3 regions of the Mesorhizobium sp. B2-1-3 genome follow, and region 1 is predicted to be linked to each of the others. Evidence: riboswitches for the same ligand, from Rfam matches in the RefSeq annotation. Region 1 holds a riboswitch; each other region holds the start of a gene.

Region 1 (9,557 bases):
CGCGCGTGAGACATAGCCTTGGGCCGGGTCATCAACGGCGATGACGCATTCCGGTTGCACGGCCTGACCCGGCTTGCGGCCAATGACGCCATCAACAGTTACCGTACCACGTTCGATCGCGTCACGTGCACGCGAGCGGCTGGAAAACAGCCCACGCGCTACGAGCAGATCGTCGAGCCGCTGGCGCGTGCTGGCTGGCCGGGGAAAATTCATCGGTCTTCCTTGGCGAAAGCCGGCGGCGAAGGCAAGGAGATTGGAGCAGGAGAAGCAACATCGCCGCAGGGCAGCGACCGCAGAGAGCCGCTCGCGGCCAGTCGCATATCGCATCAGGTCGGCCACGATGATAAGGAAGAAACGCCGTTTTGCTGCCGAAGGCGAAGGAGGACGGATGCTTACGGGAACCTGCCATTGCGGTGCGGCCCACTGGACCTTGAAGGGCGATCCCGGGCCGATCACCGCTTGCAACTGCACGCTGTGCCGACGTTACGGCACGCTCTGGGCCTACGACTTTGTCGATGAACGTATCCGCGTCGTGGGGCCGATAAAAAGCTATAAACGTGCCGGCAAGGCCGAACCCACGCTCGAGATCCTGTTCTGCCCGACATGTGCGTGCGTGCTTGCCTGGCGCGGTTTGCGCCCAGCCGAGTCCGGCCGCACGCGGATCGCCGTCAATGTAAGGCTTGCGCCGCCGGAAGCCGTGGCCGACCTGCCGATCGACCATTTCGACGGTCTCGAGACCTACGACGATCTGCCGCGCGACGGCCGCTGCGTGCGCGACATGTGGTTTTGATTTGGGTGGTTTGATTTGGGCGAGATCAGAAGATGGTGCGGGGAGCCTGCCGTTCGACGGCGGGAGACAGGCCGTCATCCCGATCGCGGGCAACTTCCCTGCGCGGGCGCTCGACTGGCGCGGCGGATGCCGATGCGGCGTCCGGCGGGACAACAAGCTGCGGCAGCTGCTTGTAGGAGAAGCCGCCCCTGATATGCCCCATCCTGCTGGCGACTATATCCGCGGCCGCCTTCTCGAGATTGCGTTCGTAGCGCGTTCCGGCGATGGCCGGCGCTGCGATGGCGGTCAGGATCGCCATGCCGCACAGAAGCGTCTTCACTGTTGTTGTCTCCCTGCCTGGCCAGAACCTAGCAGCGTGCCGTTGAAAAACGGGCAAGAGACACGGTAAGCAAAACGCCAAACCGCAATGTCAACAATGCGTTACGACATCGAGCCGGCAAACCGATTCAAGCGCTTGATGTGTCGAGTCAGGCGCGCTGGGCGCGGACCGCCTGCCCGAGGGCGGTGAAAACCGTATGGACGATGCCGGCGGCATCGAGACCGGCATCGGCATACATCTTTTCCGGCTTGGCGTGGTCCGCAAACACGTCCGGTAGCACAAGCGGGCGCACTTTCAGACCGCTTTCCAGCAGGCCCTCATGGGCGAGGAACTGCAAAACGTGACTGGCGAAGCCGCCGACGGCGCCCTCCTCCACCGTGACCAGAACCTCGTGCGAGCGGGCCAGCCGTCGGATCAGGTCCTCGTCGAGCGGCTTCGCGAAGCGCGCATCGGCGACGGTGGTCGAAAGCCCGGACGCGCCCAGTTCCTCGGCCGCGATCAGGCAATCCTGCAAGCGCGTGCCGAAGGAGAGGAGTGCCACCTTGCCGCCTTCCCTGATGATGCGGCCCTTGCCGATTTCGAGCACCGAGCCGCGATCGGGCATGTCGACGCCGACGCCATTGCCGCGCGGATAGCGGAAGGCGATCGGGCCGTCATCGTAGGTTGCCGCGGTGCGCACCATGTGGCGCAGTTCCGCCTCGTCGGCCGCCGCCATGACGACGAAGCCCGGCAGGGAGGCCAGGAAGGTGGTGTCGAAGGCGCCGCAATGGGTGGCGCCGTCGGCTCCGACGAAGCCGGCGCGATCGATGGGGAAGCGCACCGGCAATTTCTGGATCGCCACGTCGTGCACGACCTGATCGTAGGCACGTTGCAAGAAGGTCGAATAGATCGCCGCGAACGGCTTGTAGCCTTCGGTCGCGAGGCCGGCCGCGAACGTCACCGCATGCTGTTCGGCGATGCCGACGTCGAAGGTCCTGGCCGGAAACACTTCGCCGAACAGATCAAGCCCGGTGCCGCCCGGCATAGCGGCGGTGACGGCGACGATGCGCTCGTCCTCCTGGGCCTCCCGGATCAGGCTTTCGGCGAACACCTTGGTATAGGCCGGCGCGTTGGCCGGGGCCTTGGCCTGAGCGCCGGTGATGACGTCGAACTTGTTGACGCCGTGATATTTGTCGGCCGCGGCCTCGGCCGGCGCGTAGCCCTTGCCCTTCTGGGTGACGACATGGATCAGCACGGGGCCCTTGCCATTGTCACGGACATTTTTCAGCACCGGGATCAGATGGTCCAGATTGTGGCCGTCGATCGGACCGATATGGTAGAAGCCGAGCTCCTCGAACAGCGTGCCGCCGGTGACGTAGCCGCGCGCATGCTCGACCGCCCTGGTGATGGCACGGTCGGCACGCTTGCCAAGATACGAGGTCAGTTTCTTGCCGAAGTCGCGCAGGCCGACATAGGCCTTGCCAGAGGCCAGGCGCGCCAGATAGGCGCTCATGGCGCCGGTCGGCGGGGCGATCGACATGTCGTTGTCGTTGAGGATGACGATCAGGCGGGCATCGAGCGCGCCGGCATTGTTCATCGCCTCGTAGGCCATGCCGGCCGACATGGCGCCGTCGCCGATGACAGCGATGACATTGTTGCGGCCGCCGGCAAGATCGCGGGCCGCCGCCATGCCGAGGCCGGCCGATATCGACGTCGAGGAGTGGGCGGCGCCAAACGGATCGTATTCGCTCTCGGTGCGGCGGGTGAAGCCGGAGAGGCCGCCCTCCTGGCGCAGGGTGCGGATGCGATCGCGGCGCCCGGTCAGGATCTTGTGCGGATAGGCCTGGTGGCCAACATCCCAGATCAGCCGGTCATCGGGGGTATTGAAGACATAGTGCAGCGCCACGGTCAGTTCGACCACGCCAAGCCCGGCGCCGAGATGACCGCCGGTGCGCGACACCGCGTCGATCAGTTCGAGGCGGAGCTCTGATGCCAATTGCGGCAATTCGCTTTCGGAAAGCGTGCGCAGCTCGGCCGGGATGAGGACCTTGTCGAGAAGCGGCGTATGCGGCGTTGCGTTCACGGGTAGGCCCAAGCTTCTGTTCATGCGCGGGATAGGCCGCCGGCAGGCGAAAGTAAATGCCTGCCAAATGACGCGAAAGGCACGCCCCGTCGTCGATTTCCTCAGCCTTCCGGCAGTGGAATGAACTCTTCCTCATCGCCGGGAACGATGTCGAAGCGGCCGGTCTTCCATTCTTGCTTGGCCTGTTCGATGCGCTCCTTGGAGGACGAGACAAAATTCCACCAGATGTAGCGCTTCGAGCCCAGCGAGGCACCGCCGAACAGCATGAAATGGGCACCAGCCTGTGAGGATACGACGATCTCGTCGCCGGGCCGGAACACCAGCAGCCGTTCCGCCGGAAACACGTCGCCGGAAATCGAGACCTCGCCTTCCAGCGTATAGATGGCGCGTTCTTCCGCGTCGGCAGGGATTTTCACGCTGGCGCCGGGCGCCAGCCTGAGGTCGGCGTAGAGCGTCTCGGAATCGGCTCGCACCGGGGAACGCAGCCCCTGGAAATCGCCTATAACGATGCGGCCGCTGACGCCTTCCGCGTCGATGTCGGGAAGCCGCGCGACAGCGGTGTTTTCGAAAACCGGCGCCACGTCCTCCTTGCCGTCCGGCAGCGCCAACCATGTCTGCAGCCCCGAGATCGACATCGGCGCGCCGCGCAGTTCTTCCGGCGTGCGCTCCGAATGGACGATGCCGCGGCCGGCGGTCATCAGGTTCACGTCACCCGGCTCGATCACCATCTCGGTGCCGAGCGAATCGCGATGCCTGATCCTGCCGTCGAACAGGTAGGTGACCGTCGACAGGCCGATATGAGGATGCGGCCGGACGTCGAGCGCCTGACCGGCACGCAGGATGGCCGGGCCCATGCGGTCGAAGAAGATGAAGGGACCGACCAGCCGCCTTTTGGCGGTCGGCAAGGCGCGGCGAACCTGAAAACCGCCAATGTCCTTGGCGTTCGGAATGACCATCAATTCGATCTGGTCGCCGGCAAAGGCATCGCCGGCTTCAGGATCCTTCCCGGGAAAGAAGCTCATGAACTCTCCTTGTCAGCGGCCGATGGCTGCTTTGGCCAGATCAGGCAAAGCGGATCGCCGCCTTCGCCCGCAGCTTGGCCGCAACCTCCTCGCGATTGCGCGGATGCTGGTTGGTTTCAAGCGAATCGAGAAGCTCGCGCGCCGACGCCGCGATGGCCTCGACGGCATGGTCGAATGCGTGCTGGTTCTGCTTCGAAGGCCGCGTCGTTCCGCTCAGCTTGCGAACGAATTGAAGGGCTGCATCGCGCACCTCGTCGTTGGTCGCCGGCGGATCAAAATTGAACAGGGTCTTGATGTTTCTGCACATCGCTTCCGTATCTCCTCTTGTCCTGGAGCCGTTTCAATCGGGACGCGTTCTATCCTCAATCATGATCGTGTCAAAAACCAGAGAGACGGCTGCGTGCCTCAATCCGCGTCCAGCGGCTCCGTCCCGACCGGCTTGCCGTCGCGGGACAGCCTGATCTTCTCCACCTTGTCCTCGGCCGCCTTGAGCAGCCGGTCGCAATGCACCTTCAGCGCCTCGCCGCGCTCGTAGATCTTGATCGACTGGTCGAGCGGCACATCGCCACGCTCCAGATCATCGACGATCTTCTCCAGCGCGTCGAGAGCCTGTTCGAAGCTCATCGCCTTGACGTCTTCGTTGATTTCACCAGCCATCATTCATCCTTTCATCAGTCGCCCGACATGGGCGGCGACCGAAAATGCCAATCCTTGCAGATCGTAGCCGCCCTCGAGCAGGCTGACGAGCCGGTTGGCGCTGTGGCGCGCCGCGCGCTGCATGAGTTGGCCGGTCGCCCAGTCGAAATCATCCTCGGTCAGGTTGATCTCGGCCAGCGGATCGCGATGATGCGCGTCGAAGCCGGCCGAAATGATGATCAGGTCGGGTGCAAAATTGTCGAGCGAGGGCAGCACGCGCGACAGGAAGGCATCGCGGAACGCCTCGCTGCCGGTCTGCGGCGCAAGCGGCGCGTTGACGATGTTGCCGGCGCCGGTTTCGTTCTTTGCTCCGGTGCCGGGGTAGAGCGGCATCTGGTGCGTCGAGCAATAAAGCACGGACGGATCGTCCCAGAAAACATCCTGCGTGCCGTTGCCGTGATGCACGTCCCAGTCGACGATGGCGACGCGTTCGATATCGTGTTTGCGCTGTGCATAACGTGCGGCGATGGCCGCCGTGTTGAACAGGCAGAAGCCCATCGCCGTCGCTTTCTCCGCATGATGGCCGGGCGGCCGGGCGGCGACGAAAACGTTGTCTGCCCTGCCGGCAAAGACGTCGTCGACGGCGGCGTTGGCGGCGCCGATCGCGGTGATCGCCGCTTGCCAGCTCTTCGGGCTGGCCGTTGTGTCGGCATCTATGCGGGCGATGCCCGTATCGGGAATGGCGGCGCGTACCCGCTCGACGAAATCCTCGGGATGCGCGTAGAGAATGGTGGCCTCGTCGCCTTGTGGCGCCTCGAGGCGATCGAGCGCGGCAAAAGCCTCGTCGTCGAGCACGCGCTCGATTGCGCGCAAGCGGTCCGGCCGCTCCGGATGGCCGGGTGGCGTGATGTGCTCGAGGAAGATCGGATGGGTGTAGAGACGAGTGGCCATGCTCCCTATCTAGTGCCCTGGCGCGGCGATGGCCATGCGTTGCGGCCTGATGGTTGGGGAAAATCGCGCTTGCGTCCGTTCGCGTCGCCGCGGGGATTGGCGGCGCAGGGGCTTCGTCGTAAAGTCCCGGCCACTGCCTGGTGCCCGCCGCGAGCGGGAGAATCGGGAACACGGTTTGATACCGTGGCGTGCCCAACGCTGTAAGGGGGACCGCGCCGGTAAATGCCACTGTCGATGACGGGAAGGCGCCGGATGCGGGTTGATCCCGAGCCAGAAGACCGGCCTGGCAGGCATCGTCATCCGCATGGTCAGGCGGACGGCAGTTGATTGCAATCGCAAGGGGACAAGCGATGCCGGACAATATGACCATCCCCGTGGGTGACGGATTCGACCAGATGGCGCGCGATGCGGTCTACCGCGCCATGTTCACGCGGCGCGATGTCCGCAGCCATTTTACATCAGAGGCCGTCGACGACGAGGTCTTGGCGCGGCTGCTGCTTGCCGCCCATCACGCGCCATCGGTCGGCTTCATGCAGCCATGGAATTTCATCGTCATTCGTGGCACCGAACGACGGGAACAGGTGCGCGACCTGTTCCTCGCGGCGCGCGAGCAGGAATTGCCGGCGATCGAGGAAGAGCGGCGGGCGCTCTACCGCAAGCTCAAGCTGGAAGGCATCTGCGAAAGCGCGCTCAATATCTGTATCACCTGCGACCGCCGACGCTCACAGGGTTCGCCGCTGGGACGCTGGCACAATCCCGAGATGGATCTCTACAGCACGGTCTGCGCGGTGCAGAATTTCTGGCTGGCGGCGCGCGCCGAAGGCGTCGGCGTTGGCTGGGTCAGCATTATCGAGGCGCAGGCGTTGAAAGGCCTTCTGTCGATTCCCGAGCATGTGACGCCGGTGGCCTATCTCTGTGTCGGCCGTGTCTCGGAGTTCGCGCCGAAACCGGACCTCGAAACACATGGCTGGGGGCGGCGGCTGCCGCTGCCCGAGCTGATCATGAGCGAGACGTTTTGCGGACAGGGCGAAGTTCCGCTCAAATCAACGATCGCACGCCTCAAGGCGGCAACATGCGAAAAGTCTGACAAACCCTTGATTTGATTTCGGATACGGCATGCGCAGCGCGCTGCCGGCGGCCTGCCGTCGTCAGGCGGCTCCGGCATCCTTCCTCAACAATCCTTCGAGCAGTTGCTTGAATGCCGCCACCACGGTCTTCGACGTCGCTTCCGGGTCGTTCGAATTGGCGATCCGCTGCGCCGCCTGGCTGCTCGCCCCGTTGATCAGCCGTGCCGCGGTCTCGGGGTCTACGCCCGGGACAACCACCCCGTCGCCCTGCAGCGTCGTCAGGTGATCGGTCATCGACGCGACGCAGGCATTGGCGTTCGGCCATTGCGCGGGATCCCCCAGCACGGCCGGACCGTCCCGAAACATGATGCGCTGGATTTCCGGCTCCAGCGCCATTTCGATGTAGCTCGTGCATTCGTCGACGAAGCTTTGCCAGCGGGTCGGTGCTTTCGCTGCAACCTCATTCACCCGTGCCGCCATCTCGGCGTCTATCTCGGCGATAACCGCCTGCAAAAGCCCCTTCTTGTCCCCGAAATGATGATAGAGCGCACCGCGCGTCAGCCCTGCCGATGCGGTGAAATCATCCATCGATGCCTCGGCATAACCGATCGTTCCGAACGCATGCCGGGCCGCGGCAATCAATTTGGCGCGCGTTTCGGCGATCATTTCCCTGCGGGGCTTGTGCATCTCTTCTGGCCTTATCCACATACGTCACGTATGCCAATTGACATACGCGACGTATGATCTATTTAGTGTTCATACGCATCGTATGTAATTTCCGAATCGCCTTTTGTCGAGGAACGGACCATGCAGAACCCCTATTCCGAGATCTTTCGAGCCCCTGGCGCCAAGGGCTTTGCCGCTGCAGGCTTCATGGCGCGCCTGCCGATCGCCATGGCGCCGATCGGCATCGTGGCGATGCTGTCGCAGACGCGTGGCGAATACTGGCTGGCGGGTGCCGTCTCGGCGACATTCGCGCTGGCCAACGCTTTCCTGGCGCCGCAGATCTCCAGGCTGGTCGACCGCCTCGGCCAGACATGGATCGTCGTGCCCACCACCATCATCTCCGTGCTGGCATTCCTGCTGCTGATTGCGTCGGCCAACCAGGATTGGCCGGTATGGACAATGTTCGTGTCGGCGCTGCTGGCAGCGGCCATGCCCAGCATGCCGGCAATGGTGCGCGCGCGCTGGACCGAGCTTTTTCGCGGCCGGCCGGAGATGAACACCGCCTTCGCCTTCGAATCGGCGGCCGACGAACTGGTCTATATCGCCGGCGCGGCGCTGTCGGTGGGCCTCAGTGCGGCGCTGTTTCCGGAAGCAGGCATGCTGGCGAGCACGTTGTTTCTCGCTTTGGGCTCGATAGCATTCATCCTGCAGCGATCGACCGAGCCGAAAGTGCGGCCGGTGGACCATGGTTCGACTGGCTCGGCAATCCGCCTGCGGCCGGTACAGATCATCACCTTCACCCTGATCTTCATCGGCGCGACCTTCGCGACGACGGAAGTGAGCACCGTGGCGATCACCAAGGAGTTCGGCCAAGCCGGTGCCGCAAGCCTGGTGATCGGCGTCTATGCGCTGGGATCGTTCGTGTTGGGCATCGTGGTCGGCGCGCTCAACCTCAAGACGCCGCTACAGCGCCAGCTGACCGTCGCGGTCGCCATCATCGCAGTCAGCACGATTTTGCCGCTCACCGCCGACAGCGTGCCGATTTTGGCGCTGACCGTCTTCATCAGCGGCGTGGCGATCTCGCCGACTTTCATCACGGCATTCGGCCTGATCGAACGGCATGTGCCGGAAGCGATGCTGACCGAGGGCATTACCTGGGTGACAACGGGAATCGGCATCGGCATGGCGCTGGGCTCTTTCGCCGCCGGCGCGGTGGTGGATGCGTTCGGCGCCCAGAACGGGTTCTGGGTCTCGGTGGTCGCGGGCGGCATCGCGCTGGTCACGGTGCTGCTCGGCCAGCGCAGTCTTGCCACTCACAAATGCGAGTTGGATGGGTGTGAAGCGGCCGTCGCTGCCGCGGAATGAACCATGACGCGTCCGGTTCAGCGGATCGGACGCTATTGCCGCCGTCGAACCTAGAGAATCTCGGTCTTGGCGATGTGGATGCCAAAACCTTCGAGGCCGACATAGTGGCGCTCGCGCGAGGCGATCAAATTGATCGAGGAAATGCCGAGATCCTTCAGGATCTGAGCACCGAGCCCGATCTCGCGCCATTCATTCTCGCGGCGGCGCGCCTCTTCGTGGTCCTCCCGGTCGCCGCTCGCCGGCCGGTTGCGCTCCTGGTGGGCGACACCGACCGAGCCCTCGCGCAGATAGACGATGACGCCGCGCTTGCGCTCGCCCATCGCCTTCATGATGGCGTCCAGCCGGTGGCTGGTGCCGAAGACGTCGGTCACCACGTCCTCGGAGTGCAGACGCACAGGCACCTCTTCTCCGTCGCGGATGTCGCCGAAGACGACGGCGACATGGTGCATGGAATCCCACGGCAGCGTGTAGGTGAAGACCTGCGCCTTGCCGCCGAGCGTGTCGATCTCGGAGCACGCCACGCGTTCGACCAGCGTTTCCTTGCGTTGCCGGTAAGCAATGAGGTCGGCGACAGAAACCTGCTTGAGGCCGTGCTCCTCGGCAAAAGCCGCGACCTGCGGGCCGCGCTTGACGGTGCCGTCATCATTGACCAGTTCCGAGATCACGCCGATCGGCGGCA
Region 2 (9,557 bases), on a different contig from region 1:
AGCGAAAACAGCGGCGTGCCGGAGCCGACATACTGGCCGACCTTGAAGGAAGCAGCCTGGTAGACGACGCCATCGGCGGGCGCCTTCACGGTGGTCTGCGCTAGGTCGTAGGCAGCCTTGTCGCGCGCGGCGAGCGCCGACATCACGGTCGGATGTTTGTCGGTCTCGATATCGGGATTGCCGCCAAGCGCCGCCTTGGCGCTGACGATACCCTGTTCGGCGACGGCAAGCTGCTGCTTTGCCTTATCGAGATCGTTCCTGGCCTCATCGAGCGAAGACTTGGCATTGATGCCTTTCTGGGCGAGATCGGCGGCACGGTCGTATTGCGACTGGGCATAGGCAACTTCGCTGCTGGCGGATTTCTCCTGCGCCATGGCCTGGCTGTAGGCGGCACGCAGCTGCTCGACGTTGAGCCGCGCCGCTGCCACCGCCGCGTCGGCCTGCGCAAGTGCGATCCGGTAAGGCTCGGGGTCAATGGCGAAGAGAAGATCGCCTTGCTTCACCCTCTGATTGTCCGAGATGGCGACCTGAACGATGCGGCCCGCCGTATCCGAGGCGATCGATACCTTGGCCTGCTGCAGGTTGGCGTTCTCCGTCTCCTGGTAGCGCCCCCCAGTGACCCAGACATAGCCGCCACCAATGACCAACGCCGCCGGCAGGGCGAACATCAACAAGAAGCGGCCGAGACGGCGCTTCTTCTTTGGCGCCGGCGCCGGCTCTGCCGGAGGTGTCATTGTAACAGGGGCCGCGGCCGGCTGCTGCGGCGCTTCCATTTCCACTTTGGCGGCGTTTTCGTCGACCTTGGCTACCGCGTTCATGCTGCTGCGCCTTCCGTATTCTTGACCTTGTCGCAGGACGGTGAATCGCCATCCGCGAGATTCTGTGCCATCGCATCCAATGCCCTGATCAGGACGCGGCGATCGTCCGGCGAAACGCCGGTCAGCGACTCCTCATAGACTTCGCCGGCGAGGCTCTTGACCTCCGCATACGCGGCACTTGCCTTGGGAGTTGGGAAGATCATGCGCACGCGGCGGTCGGCGGCGTCGGAGCGGCGCTCGATCCAGCCGCCCTCCTCCATCCGGTCAACCAGCCGCGAGACGCTGATCGGCTCGATTTCAAGCAGTTCGGCAAGCCGCGCCTGCGAAACGCCCGCTTCCTTGGCGACGCGAACCATCAGGCGCCATTGCGCCGAGGACAGGCCAAGGCCGCTGGCGCGCGCTTCGAAGCGCTTTCGCATCAGCCGCTGCACGTCGTGGATCAAAAATCCCAATCTGTCTACGCCTTCGGAAACCATGAGTGGCATATATAATAAGCGTGCTTATCATTCAAGTCCGGCATTGTTCCAGAAGCCGGCAAACGTGCATGGCAGCCGTGCAGCACAATCATGGCTGCGTCCGATGATTTCGGCCGCCGCGACACCCATTACAAGCGGTTGCGGATCAGCATGGTGACAACGAAGAAGGCGCCGAGCGAGCTGGTGATGATGCCGATCGGCAGTTCCTGCGGCGGCAGCAATGTGCGCGCCAGAAGGTCGCTTGCCAGCAACAGCACCGCCCCGAACAGCGCGCAACTTACGATCAGGCGCAGATGCAGCGTACCAGCCAGCGGCCGCGACAGATGCGGGATCATGAGGCCGACGAAGCCGATGACGCCGGCGACCGAAACCAGGATCGCGGTCGAAAACGCGGCGACCAGAAACGTCGTCCGTCGCATTCGCGCCACCGGCACGCCAAGACTTTCGGCGGCATTTTCGCCGGCCAGGAAAGCGTCCAGCCGGCGATGATTCCACAGCCCGTACGCCGCAATCGTGCCGGCCCCAAGCGCACCCAGCCAGATATTGTCCCACCGCGCCAGGCCGAGCCCGCCCATCGTCCAGAACAGCACCGAATGGGCGGCGCGCTGGTCACCGGCAAAGACCAGGTAATTGGTCAATGCGGTGAACATGAAGGAGACCGCAAGTCCGGCGAGGATCAGCCGTTCGGGGCCTTGTCCCCTCACCCGCGCAACCAGCAAAAGCACAACGCAAGCCGCCAGAATACCGCCGGTGAACGCGGCGATCGGTAGCGTCCAGATCCCGAAACTGTCGCCGAAGACGGTGATGACGGAGACAGCGCCGGCGGCGGCTCCCGACGAGAGGCCGAACAGGAACGGATCGGCAAGATCGTTGCGCGTCACCGTCTGCAACAGCGCGCCGACCACGCCCAGGCCGCCGCCGAGACAGATGGCCAGGATGGTGCGCGGCAATCTGAGGTCGACGACGATCCTGCCGACCGGGCCGGACACGTCATGCCCCTTCAATCCGATCGCATGGCCAAGTGCTGCAACGACGTCGCCCAGCGGGATCATCGTCGAACCATAGGCGATCGATAGCAGCGCGAGCGCGGCCATAGCCAACGCGGCCGCCGTCATGGCCAATACGAATGCCTTGTGCCGCAAAGTCATGTTCCCGGTTAAAACGCTTCCGGATGCATCGCCCTGGCAATCTTGCCGATCGCGTCGATATTGGCCGGCCCGGGTGTCAGTTCGGCATAGCGAAGCGCCACGAAGCGTTCGTTCCTGACCGCGTCCGTCTCCTTCATTGCCGGATGCGCTTTCAGGAAATCGAGCAGCTTCCGGTAGCCGCCGCCATCCTGATAGTCGAGCAGGATGAGGAATTGCGGATTGCGCGAGGCCACCGTCTCCCAATCCGTGTTGCCCCAGCTGGTGTCCATGTCGGCCATGATGTTGTCGCCGCCGGCCGCGGAAATCATGGCGTTGGGAATGGCGAACTTGCCTGATGTGAACGGCTTGTCCTCGCCGGAATCATAGAGGAACACGCGCGTTCCCCTGCGGGCGCCGACCTTGGCCGTGATTTCGGCGAGCTGCGCCTTCCAGCCGGAGACGAGCTTATCCGCTTCGGCCTCCTTGCCGAAGATCTTGCCCAGCTTCTCGACATCGCCATAGAGCAGGTCCATCGAAGCGGCGGGGCGGTTCTTGTCGAGATGGACGCAGCTTTCCGTCAGCACCAGGGTCTTGATGCCGTGTTGCGCCAGCGTATCGGGCGTCACCTCGCCGCCCGGCTTCATGCCGTAGTACCAACCGGCGAAGAAGAAGTCGGGCTCGACAGCGACCAGGTTTTCCAGCGTCGGATATTTGGGCGCCAGTTCCGGGATCGAGCCTTGCTCGGCCTTAAATTCGGGGCCGACCTTGTACCATCCGGTGATGCCGGTCAGGCCGACGATCGACGGCTGCAGCTTCAGGGCGAAGGCCATCTCGGCCATGTTGAGATCGTGAATGACAGCGCGCTTTGGAGGCGCGTCGAAGGTCAGCGACTTGCCGCAGCTGTCGACCGTCACCGGAAAGGCGAAGGCCGTAGAGGCCAGCAGGGAGAAGGCAAGAGATACGGCAAGGCGTTTCACGGATGTTGCTCCTTCGTTGCACGGGAATTGGATCTGCGCTCACGAAGATGGCGCGGCACGGTTCGGAACCTCGAACACCGTCAGCTCGCGGTCCTCCGTCGGGTGGCGCAACCTAAAGACGTCGACACCGAAGATCTCGCGGATCAGCTGCTGAGTGAGTGCTTCGCGTGGCGGCGCCAGCACATGCAACCGGCCATGGCTCATCACCGCGACCCTGGTGGCGAAAGGCGTCACCAGCGCCAGATCGTGCAGCACCGCGATCACGGTCATGCCGAGGCCTGCAACCAGTTCGAGCAACTCGCTGCGCGCCCGCGGGTCGAGATGGTTGGTCGGCTCGTCGAGGAACAGGATCTTCGGCTCCTGTGCGATGGCGCGGGCAAGCTGGGCGCGCTGGCGCTCGCCGCCCGACAGCGAGCCGATGGTGCGGCCAAGCAGCGGCAACAGCCCGGTCCGGCGCAGCGCCTCGACGACAATGTCGCGTTCCTCGCTCCTGTGCCTGCGGCCGGTATGCGGAACCCGGCCGAGCTCGACATAATCGATCACCGCCAGCCGTGGATCCGGTTGATCGGTCTGGCCGACGACGGCGATGTGCAGCGCCCGCTCGGCGGTCGAAATCCTGTCCAGCAGGCGGCCGGTGAGCTTCACTTCGCCCGAACTCGGCCGCAGCATGCCCGACAGCATGCGCAGCAATGTCGTCTTGCCGGCGCCGTTGGGACCGATGATGGCGAGACGGTCGCCCGCCGCCACCGAAAGGCTGACCGGATGCACCAGATGCAGGCCATCCGCCGCCGCGGCCAGGTCGCGGGCCTCGAGAAGCGGCGCGGTCATGGGCAATTCCTTGCAGGGCCTGCCGGAATACGGGCCAGCGTCTTGCTTGCCAATCCTGCCGGACGCTGGCCTGAATTCACCTCGGTGGCGATATCGCGGCAAAGCGTGCACACGATGATGCGATGCATGGGAATGCAGTGAATGCGATCGATGGAGCCGTCCAACTTCCGTCACTTTCAAAAATGGCGACGGAAGGAAGCTGGCTTGAACCGGTCGACAAGACCGAACCCCGCGTCTCCTCCCGGCACACCCCGTCCGGTCAACCCATGCAGATGGCAGGTCTCCTGGCTCGCGGGTCGTTGCGCCATCCTGCCTTCCCAGCCTTGCCGGCCAGTGGCTTCTCGGATTTTGCTCGCCGCTTACAGTTGCGGGGGCAGCCATGGCTTCGACCCGAAAATCGGGCCTCACCATGTTCCCTTTTCACCCCTCGCCTTGCGGCGCGGGGACCATCACGAGTCGCAGCCTAGGATGCAGGCAGCGTCGAGGCAAGGTCGATGCATGTTCTGTTATAACGATACAAACGTGTGGTCAATCACTATCGCGCGCCACCAGTTCCAGCGGCCAGACCTCGCGAATGATCTCTGGCCCTTTCGCGCCGGCGAAAGCCGGGAGCGAGGCGAGCAGGATTTCGCCGAGCCGCCGCCCCATCGGGTCAAGGCTCGGACGAAAGCCGGTCAGCGCCGGCGAGAAATAACGGCAGAGCGGCGTGTCGACGATGACGATCACCGCGACATCCTGCCCGGGCTTGATCCCCATTTCGGCGAGCGCTTTGCAGCCGCCGAGCGCCATCGAGTCGTTGTTGAAGATAATCGCGGTCGGCGGATCCTTCGACCGCATGACTTGCGGTGTCACCGCGTAGCCACCGGCTTCGTTGATAAAACCGTCCACAATCAGGCCGGGATCGACTTCGATGCCGTGCCGCCGCAGCGCCTTGCAATAACCCTCCAGAAACAGATAACCGAAATTCAGGTCAAGCGACGGCCGGATGGCGGCGATGCGGCGGTGGCCACGCGCAACCAGCCGGTCGACCGCATCGGCGCCCGCCTTCTCGAAATCCAGATCCAGAGAGGGATAGCTGTCGTCGCCGGACCGGCTTCGGCCGAGCGTCGCGAAGGGAAAGCCGGCCTTGCTCAGATAGTCGATGCGATCGTCCTCGCGCCGCGTCCAGGCCAGTACGACGGCATCGGCACGACGCGTCTCGACGACGCGGCGCAGCCGCTCCTGTTGATAATCCGCCGGCGCGCCCATGACGATGATCAGGTCCAGCCCGCACTCGGCCAATGTCGCTTGCAGTCCGGTGAGGAACGGAATGAAGAACGGCTCGCCATACTGCTGGTCGCCCGGATGCGGCTGCAGCATGAAAGCCACGGCATGGGTGGTGCCGCGGCGTAGGTTCCTGCCCGAGTGGTTCGGTGAATAATTGAGCTTCCGGGCCGCCTCGAGCACGCGCTGGCGTGTCTCGGCGTTCACGTCGGCGCGCCCGTTAAGCGCGCGCGAGACTGTACCGATCGAAATGTTCAGGTGCCGCGCAAGATCGTGAATGCTGGACGCCAAGACCTCCCCCTCCTGCTTCTGGCTAGCACCAGCCGGTCGTGCGGCCAAGGCGTTTCAGAGCCGACGGTACAAATCCGATTGACAATATATGCCATCGGGTGTGTCATCGTAAACGTTTACGGAAGTCATTTACGGACTGCCGTGGGTGCCAGCCAGGAGGGGTTGGCCGGAGGAGCGCTGGATGATGCACGTCGTCCTGGTCGGGTGCGGAGCCATGAGCAAAACCTGGCTCGAGGCCATCAGCCAATCCCCTGCCGTCAAGATCGTCGGTCTCGTCGACCTCGACGCCGACAGGGCGCGCCAGCGGGCACGCGAATACGACCTCGCCGGGGTCGCGATCGGGACCGATCTCGACGTCGTTCTCTCCCAGACCAGACCCGATGCGGTGTTCGACGTGGTCGTGCCTTCCGCCCGTCGCGCCGTGGCGAATTCGGCCTTTGCCCATGGCTGTCATCTGTTGACGGAAAAGCCGCTGGCCGACAGCCCGGACAATGCGCGCGCCATCATCGACGATGCGCGGCGCGCCCGGCGCATCCATGCCGTGGTGCAGAACCGCCGCTACGTCGCCAACGTCCGGCGCATCCGGCGCTTCCTCGGCTCCGGCGCCATCGGCGCTGCGACCAGCATCCATGCCGATTTTTTCATTGCGCCGCATTTCGGCGGTTTCCGCGAAGGCATGCGCCATGTGCTGCTGCTCGACATGGCGATCCATACATTCGACGCCGCCCGCTACATGGTCGATGGCGAGCCGACCGAAGTGTATTGCCGGGAATGGGAGCCGGCCAATTCCTGGTACCGGCAGGGATCGTCGGCAAGCGCCACCTTCGAGCTCGGCCAGGGCAAGATGTTCACCTATCGCGGCAGTTGGTGCGCCGACGGTTTCCGCACCAGTTGGGAAGGCAGTTGGCGCATCGTCGGCGAACGCGGCAGCCTGACCTGGGATGGTCATGACGAGTTGAAGGCCGAAGCCGTGCTGCCGGAACGCGAAGGCCTGCTCGACAAGGTCGTGCCGGTAGCGGTGCCGCCGCTCGACCCTGCCGACCGCATCGGCGGGCATCTCGGCGTCATGGAAGATTTCGTCCGCGCCGTGGAAACCGGCACCGAGCCGGAGACGCGCGGCGCCGACAATATCAAGAGCCTGGCCATGGTTTTCGCGGCGATCGAAAGCGCCGAGACCGGGCGCCGGATCGAAATCCCCAGGCAGGAAGGATGACCATGGCGGACCCGCTTCTCGACATCAGGATCGGCACCATGGTGCGGGCCAATCTCGAAGACCCGGCCGCCTATGTCAGGCAGATCCTGCCGCTCGGTTTCGAGAGCGTCCAGCCCTTCTTCTGGCAGACGCTGGGCGGCAAGGACCTGGGGCGGCTCGCCGGCGAGATCCGCGACGCGATCGGCGATGCCGATGTCAGCGTCAGCTCGATCGGCGTGTTCGGCAATCCACTCGAGAGCGGCGACACCGACCGCGGCGTGCTCAAGGCCTGGGAAACGGCGATCGACAGCGCGCATCTGTTCGGCACCAATCTGGTCAGCGGTTTTACCGGCCGCATCCGCGGCAAGCCGCTGACCGACAGCCTGCCGCGCTACCGCGAAGTCTGGGGCGAATTGGCCAAACGCGCGGCCGACAAGGGCGTGCGCATCGCCTTCGAGAATTGCGCCATGGATGGCAACTGGGCCGCCGGCGACTGGAACATCGCCCATAATCCGGACGCCTGGGAACTGATGTTCAACGAATTGCCGGATGAGAATCTGGGTCTGGAATGGGAGCCCTGCCATCAGTTGGTCTATCTGATCGACCCGATCCCGCAGATCCGCAAATGGGCGCATCGCATCTTCCATGTCCACGGCAAGGACGCGACGGTGCGCTGGGATGTCATACGCGAGCACGGCGTCTTCGGCCGCCTGCCCTTCGTGCAGATGCGCACGCCCGGCTTCGGCGACAGCGACTGGACGCGGGTGATCAGCGAATTGCGGCTGGCCGGATACAAGGGCGCCATCGACATCGAAGGTTGGCACGACCCGGTCTATCGCGACGATCTTGAAATGACAGGCCAGGTCCGCGCGCTGGAATACCTCCAGCAATGCAGGGGAGGCCTGAGCTACCTGCCGAACCCGACGTGAGGATTGGCCGGCGGGAGGAGCCGGACGGGATTGCCGAAGCAGATGTCGAAACCCTCGCTCGCGAGGACAAAAGGGAGGAACGTGCATGAGCATCGCCAAGAGAACGACACTTCTGCGCACGACCGTGGTGGCGACCGCCACGGCGCTCGCCGCCGCCATCTCCACCTTGCCGGCACAGGCGCTCGACGCGCAATGGTGCAAGGACGTCCACATCCGTTTCTTCGTCGGCGGCGCCGAGGGCGACGCTTTCGGCACCATTGTCTACAATGGCGCCAAGCAGGCTGCGGCCGATCTCGGACCGAAAGTGGATTACATCTTCTCAGGCTGGGACATCGAAAAAATGGTCCAGCAGCTGCGCGAGGCGGTCGCCGTCAAGCCCAACGGTATTGCCATGATGGGCCACCCCGGCGACGCCGCCATCATGCCGCTGGCCGAACAAGCGCATAAGGACGGCATCAAGATGATGTACCAGAACGTGCCGGTGCCGACGGTGGTGGCGGCCTTCGGCGGGGGCTATGTCGGCGCGCAGCAGGAACAGCAGGGCCGCGCGCTCGGCGCGGAAGCCTTCAAGCTGGCCAAGCTCAAGGCCGGTGACAAGGCGATCATGATCGGCCCGTTCGAGAATGAGAGCCGCGGCGCCCGCGAGCGTGGGACCGTCTCCGCCTTGAAAGAGGCCGGCATCGATGTCGTTCAAATCAATTCCGCCACCGAATGGGCGGCCGATCCGAATCTGGCGATCCCGGTGATCACCGCCGCCTTGCTCAACAATCCCGGCGTGAAGGCCGTTGGCTACCCCGGCGGACAGATGCTCGGCAACGTCCAGACCTATATGACGGCGGCGGGCCGGAAGCCGGGCGACATCTTCAATTTCGGCTTCGACACCAGCCCGCAGATCGTCGAGGCCTTCAAGGGCGGCTGGGTGCAACTGACCGCCGACCAGCAGCCGTTCATGCAGGGCTATCTGCCGATCCTCAGCCTCTGCCAGCAAGTGGTGCTGGGGCTGGCACCGATGAATGTCGATACCGGCGCCGGCTTCGTCACGCCTGAGAATTACAAGATCGTCGCCGAACTGGCCAAGCAAGCACTGCGCTGACCTCCCAAGCCGCCGGCCGGGGGCTCAGGCCCGGCCGGCGGGACCGCCGGCGGGACCGCCGGCGAGGGCCGGTATGCGACAAGCAAGCGAGGACCCGATGGCCGAACGCATCATCGAACTGCGCGACATCACGAAATCCTACGGCCAGGTTTACGCGCTTGGCGGGGTCAATCTCAGCGTCGACCGCGGCGAGGTGGTCGGACTGATCGGCGACAATGGCGCCGGCAAGTCGACGCTGATCAAGATCCTCGCCGGCGCGGTCAAGCCGACCAGTGGCGAGATCCTCGTTCGCGGCAAGCCGGTCACCGGCTGGAACGCGGCGCGCTCGCGCGACGCCGGCATCGAGACCGTGTTCCAGGACCGGGCGCTGGCCGTGCAGCAGACCATCGTGCGCAATATCTTCATGGGACGCGAACTCACCGGCTTCCTCGGCTGGCTGAAGGTCGGCACCGAAATCAGGGAGGCGAGCCGGCTTATGCGCGAGATCGGCTTCACTTCGAAAGTGTTCACGCCGCAGTCCGTCGTCGGCCAGCTTTCCGGCGGCGAGCGCCAGGGCGTGGCGA
Region 3 (9,557 bases), on a different contig from region 1:
CATCGCGTGCCAGACGACGCGGTCGCCGAAGGCGGCGAAGGCCTCCTTCTCACCCGTATGCCATTTGCCCTTGATGAACTGGACGACGCCGACGCGCTTGCCGTAGCCGAGCATCCGCAGCGCCAGGCCAAAGGCAGCCGTGGTCTTGCCTTTGCCCGGGCCGGTGTTGACGATCAGCAGCCCCTTTTCGACCGTCTTGCTCGCCACCTCGGCGTCTTGGACCGCCTTGCGCTTGGCCATCTTGGCGCGGTGGCGCTCTTCGTCCTTTTCGTCGATGTCGGTCATGTCACTTCACCTTGAGCGGCAGCCCCGCCACCATCAAAAGCACGGTCTCGGCAATCGCCGCGACCTGCTGGTTGAGCCGGCCGGCGGCGTCGCGGAACCGGCGCCCCAGCGCATTGTCGGGCACGATGCCTTGCCCGACCTCGTTGGATACCACGAACCAGGGTCCGCGCGGCCGCGACAGCATGTCAGCCAGCCGCCGACATTCGGCCTCTACATCATGATCGGCCAGCATGTGATTGGTCAGCCAGAGCGTCAGGCAGTCGACAAGCACCGGCTGGTCCTCCGGTAGGGCCTCGAGTGCACCGACAAGGTCTAGCGGTGCATCGATGGTCGTCCAGCCCTCGCCGCGCCGCGACCGGTGCAACGCGATGCGCTGCCGCATCTCGTCGTCATAAGGTTGCGCCGTGGCGATGTAGGCCCATGGCGAAGGCAAGGCGGTCATCAGCGTTTCGGCGTGCGCGCTCTTGCCGGAGCGCGCACCGCCGATGATGAAGGTCAGTCTTCCGCGATCAGGCAAAGCTGTCGCGCAGGCTCGTCGCGCTGCCGGTGAAGCGTCCACGCACCACGCCGACGACAGCGCCCAGCACGAGCCAGAACACCAGGTTCGTCACTGTCACCGCCACCACGAACTGATGGTGCAGGCCTTCCGGGATCGGCGTCTCGAAACTGTCGGGCTGCGGCGCGCCGACGATATGCGGCGCGACGATCAACACCACACCCAGAATCGCCAGCGGCAGTGATTTGCGGAAGGCGATCAGGGCAAGGCCGATCGCCGTCGCCGCCACCGTCGCCGTCCACCAGATCTGGCGTGGCAGAAGCTCGGCGGCAGGCATGGCCGGCAGTTCCGGCGGCAGGCCGAGGCCCGGCGCCAGCGTGAACACGGCAAAGCCGGCCAGTCCCCAGAACACGCCCTGGCGCCAGTTGCCGATGCCGCCGGCGAATTCCGAAACCGCGACCAGGACCAGCGCGAAGCCGATGCCGGTGACGATGTTGGCAAGCACGCTGAAAGCGAAACGCTCGAAGCCGTCGGCCGGCGCCCAGCCTTCCTCTTCAGCCGGAACAGCTTCAGCGGCTGCCGGCGCGGCGGAGCTCATGGCATTGCCCGCCGGGGCGGCAGAGTTCATGGCGTTGTTGTCGGTCGGGGCCGGTGCGGTATGGTCGTGGTGGTGGCCGCCGCCGGCCTGTTCGTAGACTTCCGCCTTCAGGATCAACGGCACGGTGGCATAGGCCTGCATGCAGGCGAGAACGACACCGGCCACGAGCCCTGCGATCGCCGCGATGAACACGACGTTGCGAAACAGGTTCATGATGTCAAATCCCTATCAGTGGCAGGGAAACGCCATCGAGTGGCGATAGTCGTGCGCGGCATTGTGGACCGCGTCGATATGCGAGAAACCGACAAAGCCTACGACGAAAACGCCGAGCAGCGCCGCGAGCGCGAGCTGCAGGAGGCGCGACTGCGAGGAGATGGAGGCGCCGAGGGAGACGGAAGCGGTATTCATGTCTTGTCCTTTCACCCTCCACCCGAGGGCATCGAAGTCAGTTTCCTGTCGCCGGCAGGTCTCCTGGCTCGCGGATCAGCGCCCTTCCCCACCTTCCCGAAGAAAATCTTCAGTGGCATATGGAGAGGACTACCGCACACAGTTGCGGGGGCAGCCACGGCATTGGGCAACAAATCTGCCCGCACCGCATTCCCTCTTGGCTCCAATCGGAACCGACGACGAAGGTGACTATAGGGAAAATCGCCGCATCCGGCAAACCAAAATTCCGACGGCGACAAGCGCTTTAGCGCCGTCCGGCCGCTTGCTCCGCTGCAATTGACAATTTCCGTGGCCGGGTGTCGGCTGCCATCCTCACAGGAGGCCAGCCATGCAGCCCGTCCAGAGCCAGCACGCCCCCTATAACGGCCTCACCCGGGCCGAGCCGACATTGCCGTCCTCGGCCTATTGGGATGCGGCGGCCTACCAGCGCGACCTCGACGCCATCTGGTACAGGAACTGGCTGCTCGTCTGCCGTGAAGCTGATCTCGCCCAACCGCTGGCTTTCCGCACCTTCCGTGTCGGCAGCCAGGAGATCGTCGTGCTGCGTGACGATACCGGCGAACTGCGCGCCTTCCACAACACCTGCCGGCATCGCGGCTCGCAGCTTTGCCAGGAACGCGAGGGGCGGCTGAAGGCGCGGCTGATCACCTGCCCCTACCACGCATGGTCCTATTCGCTGCGCGGCGAGCTCGTGCGCGTGCCATCGAAAACGCTGCCCGAAGGTTTCGACAAGGCGGACCATCCGCTCTATCGCGTCGCGCTGTCGGTCTGGCGCGGCTTCGTCTTCGTCAATCTCGCGGAAGATGCCGCCGGCTCGGCGCACTCATCCTTCGACCCGGCCTCCGGCGATCTCGGCAACTGGCCGCTGGAATCGCTGGTATCGGGCCATGTGCTGCGCAAGGTGATGAACTGCAACTGGAAGATCTTCTGGGAAAACTTCAACGAATGCCTGCATTGCCCCGGCGTCCACAAGGACCTGTCGCGGCTGGTGCCGATCTACGGCCGCGGCCTGATGGGCCGGCATGACGACCCCGAATGGACCCGCCATGCCGACAATGACGCGCCGGAATTTTCCGGCGGGCTGCGGGCGGGTGCCGAAACATGGTCACGTGACGGCCAGGCGCATGGGCCGGTCTTTTCGGGCCTGACGCCGGCCGAGCACGCCGCCGGCCAGACCTACGCCACCAGCCTGCCCTCGATGTTCATCGTCGGCCACGTCGACTATGTCAGGTCCGTACGGCTGGTGCCGCTTGGCCCCGAGCAGACCGAATTGACCGCCGAATGGCTGTTCGCGCCCGACGCGCTCGCCGCCACCGACATCGACAACATCGTCGGATTCGGCACCCAGGTGCTGGAGGAGGATGCCGCGATCTGCGAGGTCAACCAGAAAGGGCTGCGCTCCATGCGCCATAAGGCCGGCGTGCTGATGCCGGAGGAGTACGACCTCCACCGCTTCCACGATTGGGTACGCGAACGACATGCTGCGCTTGTGCCGTAAGCTTCACAGCGACTTCGGCAGATACCGCCAGGTGACATAACCGCAGACCGCCGCAAGCAGGCCGAGCGTGACGAAAACCGAGCCCAGTCCGAAAAAGGCCAGCACCACCGAGTAGACCAGCGGCGGCGTCAGTTCGGAAAAGTCGAGATAAGTGCGGTAGACCGCAGCCATCTGCGCCCGCTCATAAGAGCGGACCGAGCGCATGAAGGCGGTCGAGCCCAGCGCGTCGAGCGCGATGGTGAAGAAGGCGCCGCACAGCAGCAAGGCGCCGGTGACGAGCGGCGCGCTTTCGCCGACGGCACCCGCCGCCAGCAGCACCACCGACATGGCGAAATAGGCAAAAGTCATGGTCCTGCGGCCGCCGAAGCGCTTGCCGGCCTTGCCCCAGAAAATCGCCATGAACAAAAGCGCGTTGCCTGCCGAAACCAGAATGCCGCCGGCAAGTTCGCCCTCACCGGTGATGACCATGAACAGCGGGCCATAGACGAAAAATGTCGTCCAGAAGCAGGAGCGGCCGAAGGCGATCAGCCAGGCCAGCCTCAGCCTCGGCTGCGCGACGAAGCGGCCGATATTGGCCAGCGGGTTGACCGGGCGCGTCTTGCCCGGCCGGATCGAGGGATTGTCGCCGAGCCGGTAGGTCCAGAACAACGCCAGCAGGGCCAAGGCGAATACGGCGACCGCGCCATGCGCGGCATAGATGCCGAAGCGTGTGTAGAGAAAGATGCCGAGCGTCGGCCCACCCGTCCAGGCAAACATCGACCACGCCATGCGCAGCGATTCGGCCTGCATGAAATCGGTCTTGCGGATGTGGTCCATGATGTAGAGGTTGAGCGTGATCGACAGCGCGCTGGCGCCCATGACACGGCACAGCATGCCGGCCAATTGCCCGGCGAGCGTATGCGTGACGAAGAACAACGAGCCGATCGCCAGCAGGCAGGCGCCCGCCGTGTAGACCCAGCGCCGCGCGAAGCGCTGGATCAGCATCGGCATGAACAAGGTCACGGACAGGCCGAGCATCGCCACGATGGTGTAGAGGATCGAGACGATCTGCTCGTTGTGGAGGATCTCGTAGGCCTGGATCGGGATGACGCTCGACACCGTGGCGCGAGCGAAGGATTCGACCGCGTAGAGCGAGGCGAAGGTGCGGGCATCCGCGGCCTTGAGGGCCGGTAGCCAGATCGGATGGCGCACATGCGTGGACATTGCTTCCCCAAAGCAGAATCATCAGCCAAATCTGCGGCCATCATTTCGCGACCGGTAACAGGAAACCGACGTGCCCCGGTTAAAACGAAGCCGGTCAAAGGCTTTCCGGTGCTGGCCTAAAGGGGTGCCTGATGCAGCGCCGGCTGATCGTCCGTATCGAAGCTCACGGCCTTCTTTTGTCCGGCGTAACCGTGATAGTCCTCGTGCGGGGCTGAATCAGATCGCGAGACCATGAGCATCCAGACGCCGACCATGCCCGCCGCGGAGTTGCCGAAGACCAAGCGCATCGTCGCCGTCGACATGCTGCGCGGCATCGCGCTGATCGCCATGGCGAGCTACCATTTCACCTGGGACCTGGAATTCTTCGGCTACACCGATCCCGGCCTGACCGCCTTCGGCTGGTGGAAGTTCTATGCTCGCTGCATCGCCTCGACCTTCCTGTTCCTGGTCGGCGTCAGCCTGTATCTCGCCCATGGCAAAGAGATCCGCTGGAACGGCTTCTGGAGACGCTTCGCCATGGTCGCCGGAGCGGCGATCGCCATTTCGGTCGCCACCCGTATCGCCACGCCGGACGGGTGGATCTTCTTCGGCATCCTGCACCAGATCGCGCTGGCGAGCCTGCTCGGGCTGGCATTCCTGCGCCTGCCGGCGCTGCTTACACTGCCGATCGCCGCGGCGGTCATCGCCATTCCCTTCTATTTTCGGCTGGAATCATTCGATCACCCCTGGCTGTGGTGGGTCGGTCTTTCCGCGGTCAACCCACACTCCAACGACTATGTCCCGCTGTTCCCGTGGTTCGGTGCGGTGCTTGTGGGCCTCGGAGCGACCAAGCTTGCCTCCCGCTTCGGCGTCTTGGCGCGCCTGGCGGATGTGGCGCCCGGGCGCTGGTCCAACCCGCTGGTCTTCATCGGTCGGCACAGCCTGGCCTTCTACCTGATCCATCAGCCGCTGCTGATCGGCAGTGTCTGGTTGTTCTCGCAAGTAATGCCGGCCAAGGTCGAAACCCCGCAGGTGAACTTTCTCAAGACCTGCCAGATCTCGTGCGAGCAGCAGCGCGACAGCAAGTTCTGTTCGAGCTATTGTGGGTGCATGCTGGACACGCTGGAGGGCGAGGCAACGCTTGATCGGCTCTATAAGAACGACCAGACCGCCGAATGGAGAGCGCATCTGGCGGATCTCGCCGGCACCTGCACGGCCCAGACCGACAGCAAGATGACGGAGGAAGGTGTCGAATGACCGAGACCCCGCCCAAACCTGGGCTGATACCGTGGCCGCCGCTGATCTACATCGCCGCCATCGCCATCAGTATCGCGCTCGGCCTGCTCTTTCCCCTGCCCTGGATCGGCGACCTCCTGGGCGACCTCCTCTACGCGGCCGGCTGGGTGGCGCTGTTCGGCGTCGCCGCACTCTGGTTCACCGCCATCCGCACCATGACGCGGGCCAAGACCACGCTCAACCCCAACGCCGTGCCGGACCATTTGGTCACCACGGGTCCTTTCGGCATCACCCGCAATCCGATGTACCTCGCCAACACGCTGCTGTTGATCGGCGTTGCCTTCATCTCCGGGATGGTCTGGTTCCTGCCGCTCGCCTTCGTCGCCGCCTTCGTCACGCAGAAGGTCGCGGTGGAAAAGGAAGAAAAGATGCTGTCGGCAAAGTTCGGCAAAAAATACCGCGACTATGCCAAAAGAGTGCGGCGCTGGATTTGAGCATCTGAACGCCGGCTGCCAGAGCCATATCGGGAAGATAACGGTTTCCGATTTGTGGCGGAGACCAACAATTTGTCGATGTCGGCGCCGCCCCTCACCTGCCTGCCGGCATCCTCTCCCCGTATAGTGACGGGGAGAGGGGCGCTGTCATCAGCGGTTTCGCCAGCCACCAGCGTTGCAGGAAAGAGACCGAGATCACGGTCAGCCCCCTTCTCCCCGTGACTATACGGGGAGAAGTGCCCGGCAGGGCGATGAGGGGCGGCGCCGACTCTAAAGCGATTGTCCTGCCTGGAAGGCCGCTACGTATTAACCCCGAGCTCCACCAGCCGCTCAACGCAGGATTCCTCGGCCTGGTCGAGTTCGGCCAATGTCTCCTCGAGGTCGCGGCGCTTTTGCCTCAGATCCTCGCGCTTTTCCTCGATGCGCTTGATCATCAGCTTGAGCTGGCCGACCTCGCCGGGCGGTTCCTTGTACATCTGGATGATTTCGCGGATCTCGTTGATCGAGAAGCCGAGCCGTTTTCCGCGCATGATCTGCCGGATCAAGTGTCGGTCGGATGGACGAAACAGCCGCGTGCGGCCCCGCCGCACCGGCTGCACCAGTCCCTCGTCCTCGTAGAACCGCAGCGTCCGCGTCGACACGTCGAATTCGCGCGTCAGCTCGGTGATCGAATAATATTCCCGCATTCTCGCCCCATAGCCGGAGATTGGCGACTGCTGCTCTCCGTCCGCGGCAGACCTGCCGGAATCGGCCGCAGTCTGCCTGTCGCCGAGCCTCGCACGGCATTTACGTAAAAGTCAATTGAGCCGGATCAATGGACGCCGAACCACCACGTGGCAAGGCCCAGAAAAGCGAAGAAACCAACGACGTCGGTGACCGTGGTGACAAAGACTGCCGAAGCGACCGCGGGATCGACCTTGAAGCGGTCGAGCAGCAGCGGGATCAGGATGCCGGCAAGGGCCGCAACGAACATGTTGATGATCATGGCCGCGGCGATGATGCCGCCCAGATTGGCATCGCGGAACCAGACGGCGGCTACGATGCCGATCAATATGGCGAAAACGATGCCGTTGATGAAGCCCACGCCTATCTCGCGGCGAATGATGCGGCCGGCATTGTAGATGTCGAGATCCCTTGTCGCCAGCGCCCGCACGGTGACGGTCATGGTCTGCGAACCGGCATTGCCGCCCATCCCGGCCACGATCGGCATCAGCACGGCGAGCGCCACGATGCGCTCGATCGTGTGGTCGAACAGGCCGATCACCGATGCCGCAAGGAAGGCGGTCAGGAGATTGACAAGCAGCCATGGCACACGCGAACGCGAGGTCGAAAAGATGCTGTCGGAAAGCTCTTCGTCGCCGACGCCGCCCATGCGCAGGAGATCTTCCTCGGCTTCCTGCTGGATGACGTCGACGACGTCGTCGATGGTCAGCACGCCGACCAGCCGCTCGTTCTCGTCGACGACGGCGGCGGACAGAAGGTCATATTGCTCGAACTCCCGCGCGGCCTCTTCCTGGTCCATCGTGGCCGGAATGGCGTGCCGCGTCTCATGCATGACCTCCTCGACCTTGACCGAGCGCTTGGTGCGCAGGATCTGGTCGAGGTCTATGGCGCCAAGCAGCTTGAAGCTCGGGTCGATGACGAAGATCTGGCTGAAGCGGTCGGGAAGGTTCTTGTCCTCGCGCATGTAGTCGATGGTCTGGCCGACCGTCCAGAACGGCGGCACCGCGACGAACTCCGTCTGCATGCGCCGCCCGGCGGTCTCCTCGGGGTAGTCGAGCGAGCGACGTAGCCTGATGCGCTCGGTAAACGGCAGCTGCGACAGGATCTCGTCCTGGTCCTCCGGTTCGAGATCCTCGAGGATGTAGACCGCGTCGTCGGAATCGAGTTCCTGCACCGCCTGGGCAATCTGCGCGTTGGGCAGATTGTCGACGATGTCCATGCGGATCGCCTCGTCGACCTCGGTCAGCGCGGAAAAATCGAAGTCGGCCCCCAAAAGCTCGACAAGGGCGCGCCGCTGGTCGGGATGCAGCGCCTCGATCAGGTCGCCCATTTCCGACTGGTGCAGGTCGTCGACCTCACGCTTGAGCGTGAGCGTATCGCGGTCGGCGATCGCCGCGCCGATCTGGGCGAGAAAGGACGAAAGGACAGCGCCGTCCTCACCGTAGATGTCGGCGCGGTGTTCGTCAGCGACCCCAGCGCCGGTCGTCCGTTCGTCCTGGCCTTCCACCAGCGCCTCCCGCCATTGCAATCCTGGAAAAGGTGCATCTCAGGTCTAGAACATCGGACCCGAAAGTGGAAACCGGTTTCGGGAAAATCCGACGCTCAAAAAGAAACTGGCGTAACGCGCGGGAATATCAAACGAAATGCGCGGTGTCCGTAGGGCTGGAGGTGCCGCTACAAATCAGATTCTGGGGAGAGAGAATGGTGCGGTCGAGAAGACTCGAACTTCCACGGGTTGCCCCACAGCGACCTCAACGCTGCGCGTCTACCAATTCCGCCACGACCGCACGTGGTAGGAGCCGGAACCGACCGGCTCGCGGCGTGTAGCAAATCGTTTCCGGCGAAACAAGTGCGCCCCGAGCATTTAATCGCTGGGAATTGCCAAAACGGATCAAAGCGCCAAAATGCACCGCGAACTGGACGTTTCGGCCCGATATCGCCATATGGAGTACAACAAGAGACATCCCATGCCAGAACGCAGCCAGATCGCCACGTCGTTCCTGCCTTTGCCCGGTTCGGCGCCCGTCGAATGGGCGATCGAGCCCGGCCTCACCGCCTACCCCGAGGCGCTTGCCTTCATGGAGGCGCGCGCCGAAGCGATCCGCAGCGGGGCCGCCGGCGAGATGGTCTGGCTGGTCGAACATCCGCCGCTCTATACCGCCGGCACGAGTGCGCGCAGCGAGGACCTGATCGACGCCAACCGGTTCCCGGTGTTTTCGGCCGGCCGCGGCGGCGAATACACCTATCATGGGCCGGGCCAGCGCGTCGCCTACGTCATGCTCGACCTGAAACGCCGCCGGGAGGATGTGCGCGCCTTCGTCGCCGCCCTCGAACAATGGATCATCGGCACGCTCGCCGCCTTCAACGTCAATGGCGAGCGCCGTGAGGATCGCGTCGGCGTCTGGGTGGTACGGCCCGATCGCCCTGCCCTGCCGGACGGCTCTGCCGCCGAGGACAAGATCGCGGCAATAGGCATTCGGCTCAGGCGCTGGGTGAGTTTTCACGGTATCGCCATCAATGTCGAGCCGGACCTCGGCCATTTCAGCGGTATCGTGCCGTGCGGCGTGCAGGACCACGGCGTCACCAGCCTCGTCGATC

What was found. Region 1 has a riboswitch for cobalamin ahead of bluB (5,6-dimethylbenzimidazole synthase). Riboswitches for the same ligand answer to the same signal wherever they lie in the genome.
Region 2: linked by a shared signal. The riboswitch ahead of FJ973_RS18605 (ABC transporter ATP-binding protein) and the one ahead of bluB (5,6-dimethylbenzimidazole synthase) in region 1 are both predicted to bind cobalamin.
Region 3: linked by a shared signal. The riboswitch ahead of FJ973_RS04950 (CbtB domain-containing protein) and the one ahead of bluB (5,6-dimethylbenzimidazole synthase) in region 1 are both predicted to bind cobalamin.

Annotation. Positions count from the first base shown of each region.
Region 1 is NZ_VFWL01000019.1:27,833-37,389, forward strand. Features, by position in the region: gene FJ973_RS25200 (TlyA family RNA methyltransferase) at 1-213, opposite strand, end outside; gene FJ973_RS25205 (GFA family protein) at 389-790, shown strand; gene FJ973_RS25210 (hypothetical protein) at 816-1,109, opposite strand; gene dxs (1-deoxy-D-xylulose-5-phosphate synthase) at 1,258-3,195, opposite strand; gene FJ973_RS25220 (pirin family protein) at 3,273-4,193, opposite strand; gene FJ973_RS25225 (DUF2277 domain-containing protein) at 4,234-4,500, opposite strand; gene FJ973_RS25230 (exodeoxyribonuclease VII small subunit) at 4,599-4,850, opposite strand; gene FJ973_RS25235 (histone deacetylase family protein) at 4,854-5,780, opposite strand; cobalamin riboswitch at 5,902-6,082, shown strand; gene bluB (5,6-dimethylbenzimidazole synthase) at 6,131-6,883, shown strand; gene FJ973_RS25245 (TetR/AcrR family transcriptional regulator) at 6,929-7,534, opposite strand; gene FJ973_RS25250 (MFS transporter) at 7,655-8,878, shown strand; gene ribB (3,4-dihydroxy-2-butanone-4-phosphate synthase) at 8,929-9,557, opposite strand, start outside.
Region 2 is NZ_VFWL01000010.1:237,963-247,519, forward strand. Features, by position in the region: gene FJ973_RS18585 (HlyD family secretion protein) at 1-818, opposite strand, end outside; gene FJ973_RS18590 (MarR family winged helix-turn-helix transcriptional regulator) at 815-1,294, opposite strand; gene FJ973_RS18595 (iron ABC transporter permease) at 1,423-2,442, opposite strand; gene FJ973_RS18600 (ABC transporter substrate-binding protein) at 2,451-3,398, opposite strand; gene FJ973_RS18605 (ABC transporter ATP-binding protein) at 3,438-4,226, opposite strand; cobalamin riboswitch at 4,483-4,692, opposite strand; gene FJ973_RS18610 (LacI family DNA-binding transcriptional regulator) at 4,755-5,780, opposite strand; gene FJ973_RS18615 (Gfo/Idh/MocA family oxidoreductase) at 5,962-6,993, shown strand; gene FJ973_RS18620 (sugar phosphate isomerase/epimerase) at 6,996-7,901, shown strand; gene FJ973_RS18625 (substrate-binding domain-containing protein) at 7,987-8,994, shown strand; gene FJ973_RS18630 (ATP-binding cassette domain-containing protein) at 9,092-9,557, shown strand, end outside.
Region 3 is NZ_VFWL01000002.1:77,326-86,882, reverse strand. Features, by position in the region: gene cobO (cob(I)yrinic acid a,c-diamide adenosyltransferase) at 1-285, opposite strand, end outside; gene cobU (bifunctional adenosylcobinamide kinase/adenosylcobinamide-phosphate guanylyltransferase) at 287-802, opposite strand; gene FJ973_RS04955 (CbtA family protein) at 795-1,592, opposite strand; gene FJ973_RS04950 (CbtB domain-containing protein) at 1,608-1,787, opposite strand; cobalamin riboswitch at 1,823-2,019, opposite strand; gene FJ973_RS04945 (aromatic ring-hydroxylating dioxygenase subunit alpha) at 2,155-3,324, shown strand; gene FJ973_RS04940 (MFS transporter) at 3,328-4,527, opposite strand; gene FJ973_RS04935 (DUF1624 domain-containing protein) at 4,759-5,763, shown strand; gene FJ973_RS04930 (isoprenylcysteine carboxylmethyltransferase family protein) at 5,760-6,236, shown strand; gene FJ973_RS04920 (MerR family DNA-binding transcriptional regulator) at 6,536-6,922, opposite strand; gene mgtE (magnesium transporter) at 7,048-8,466, opposite strand; tRNA gene FJ973_RS04910 (tRNA-Leu) at 8,662-8,746, opposite strand; gene lipB (lipoyl(octanoyl) transferase LipB) at 8,927-9,557, shown strand, end outside.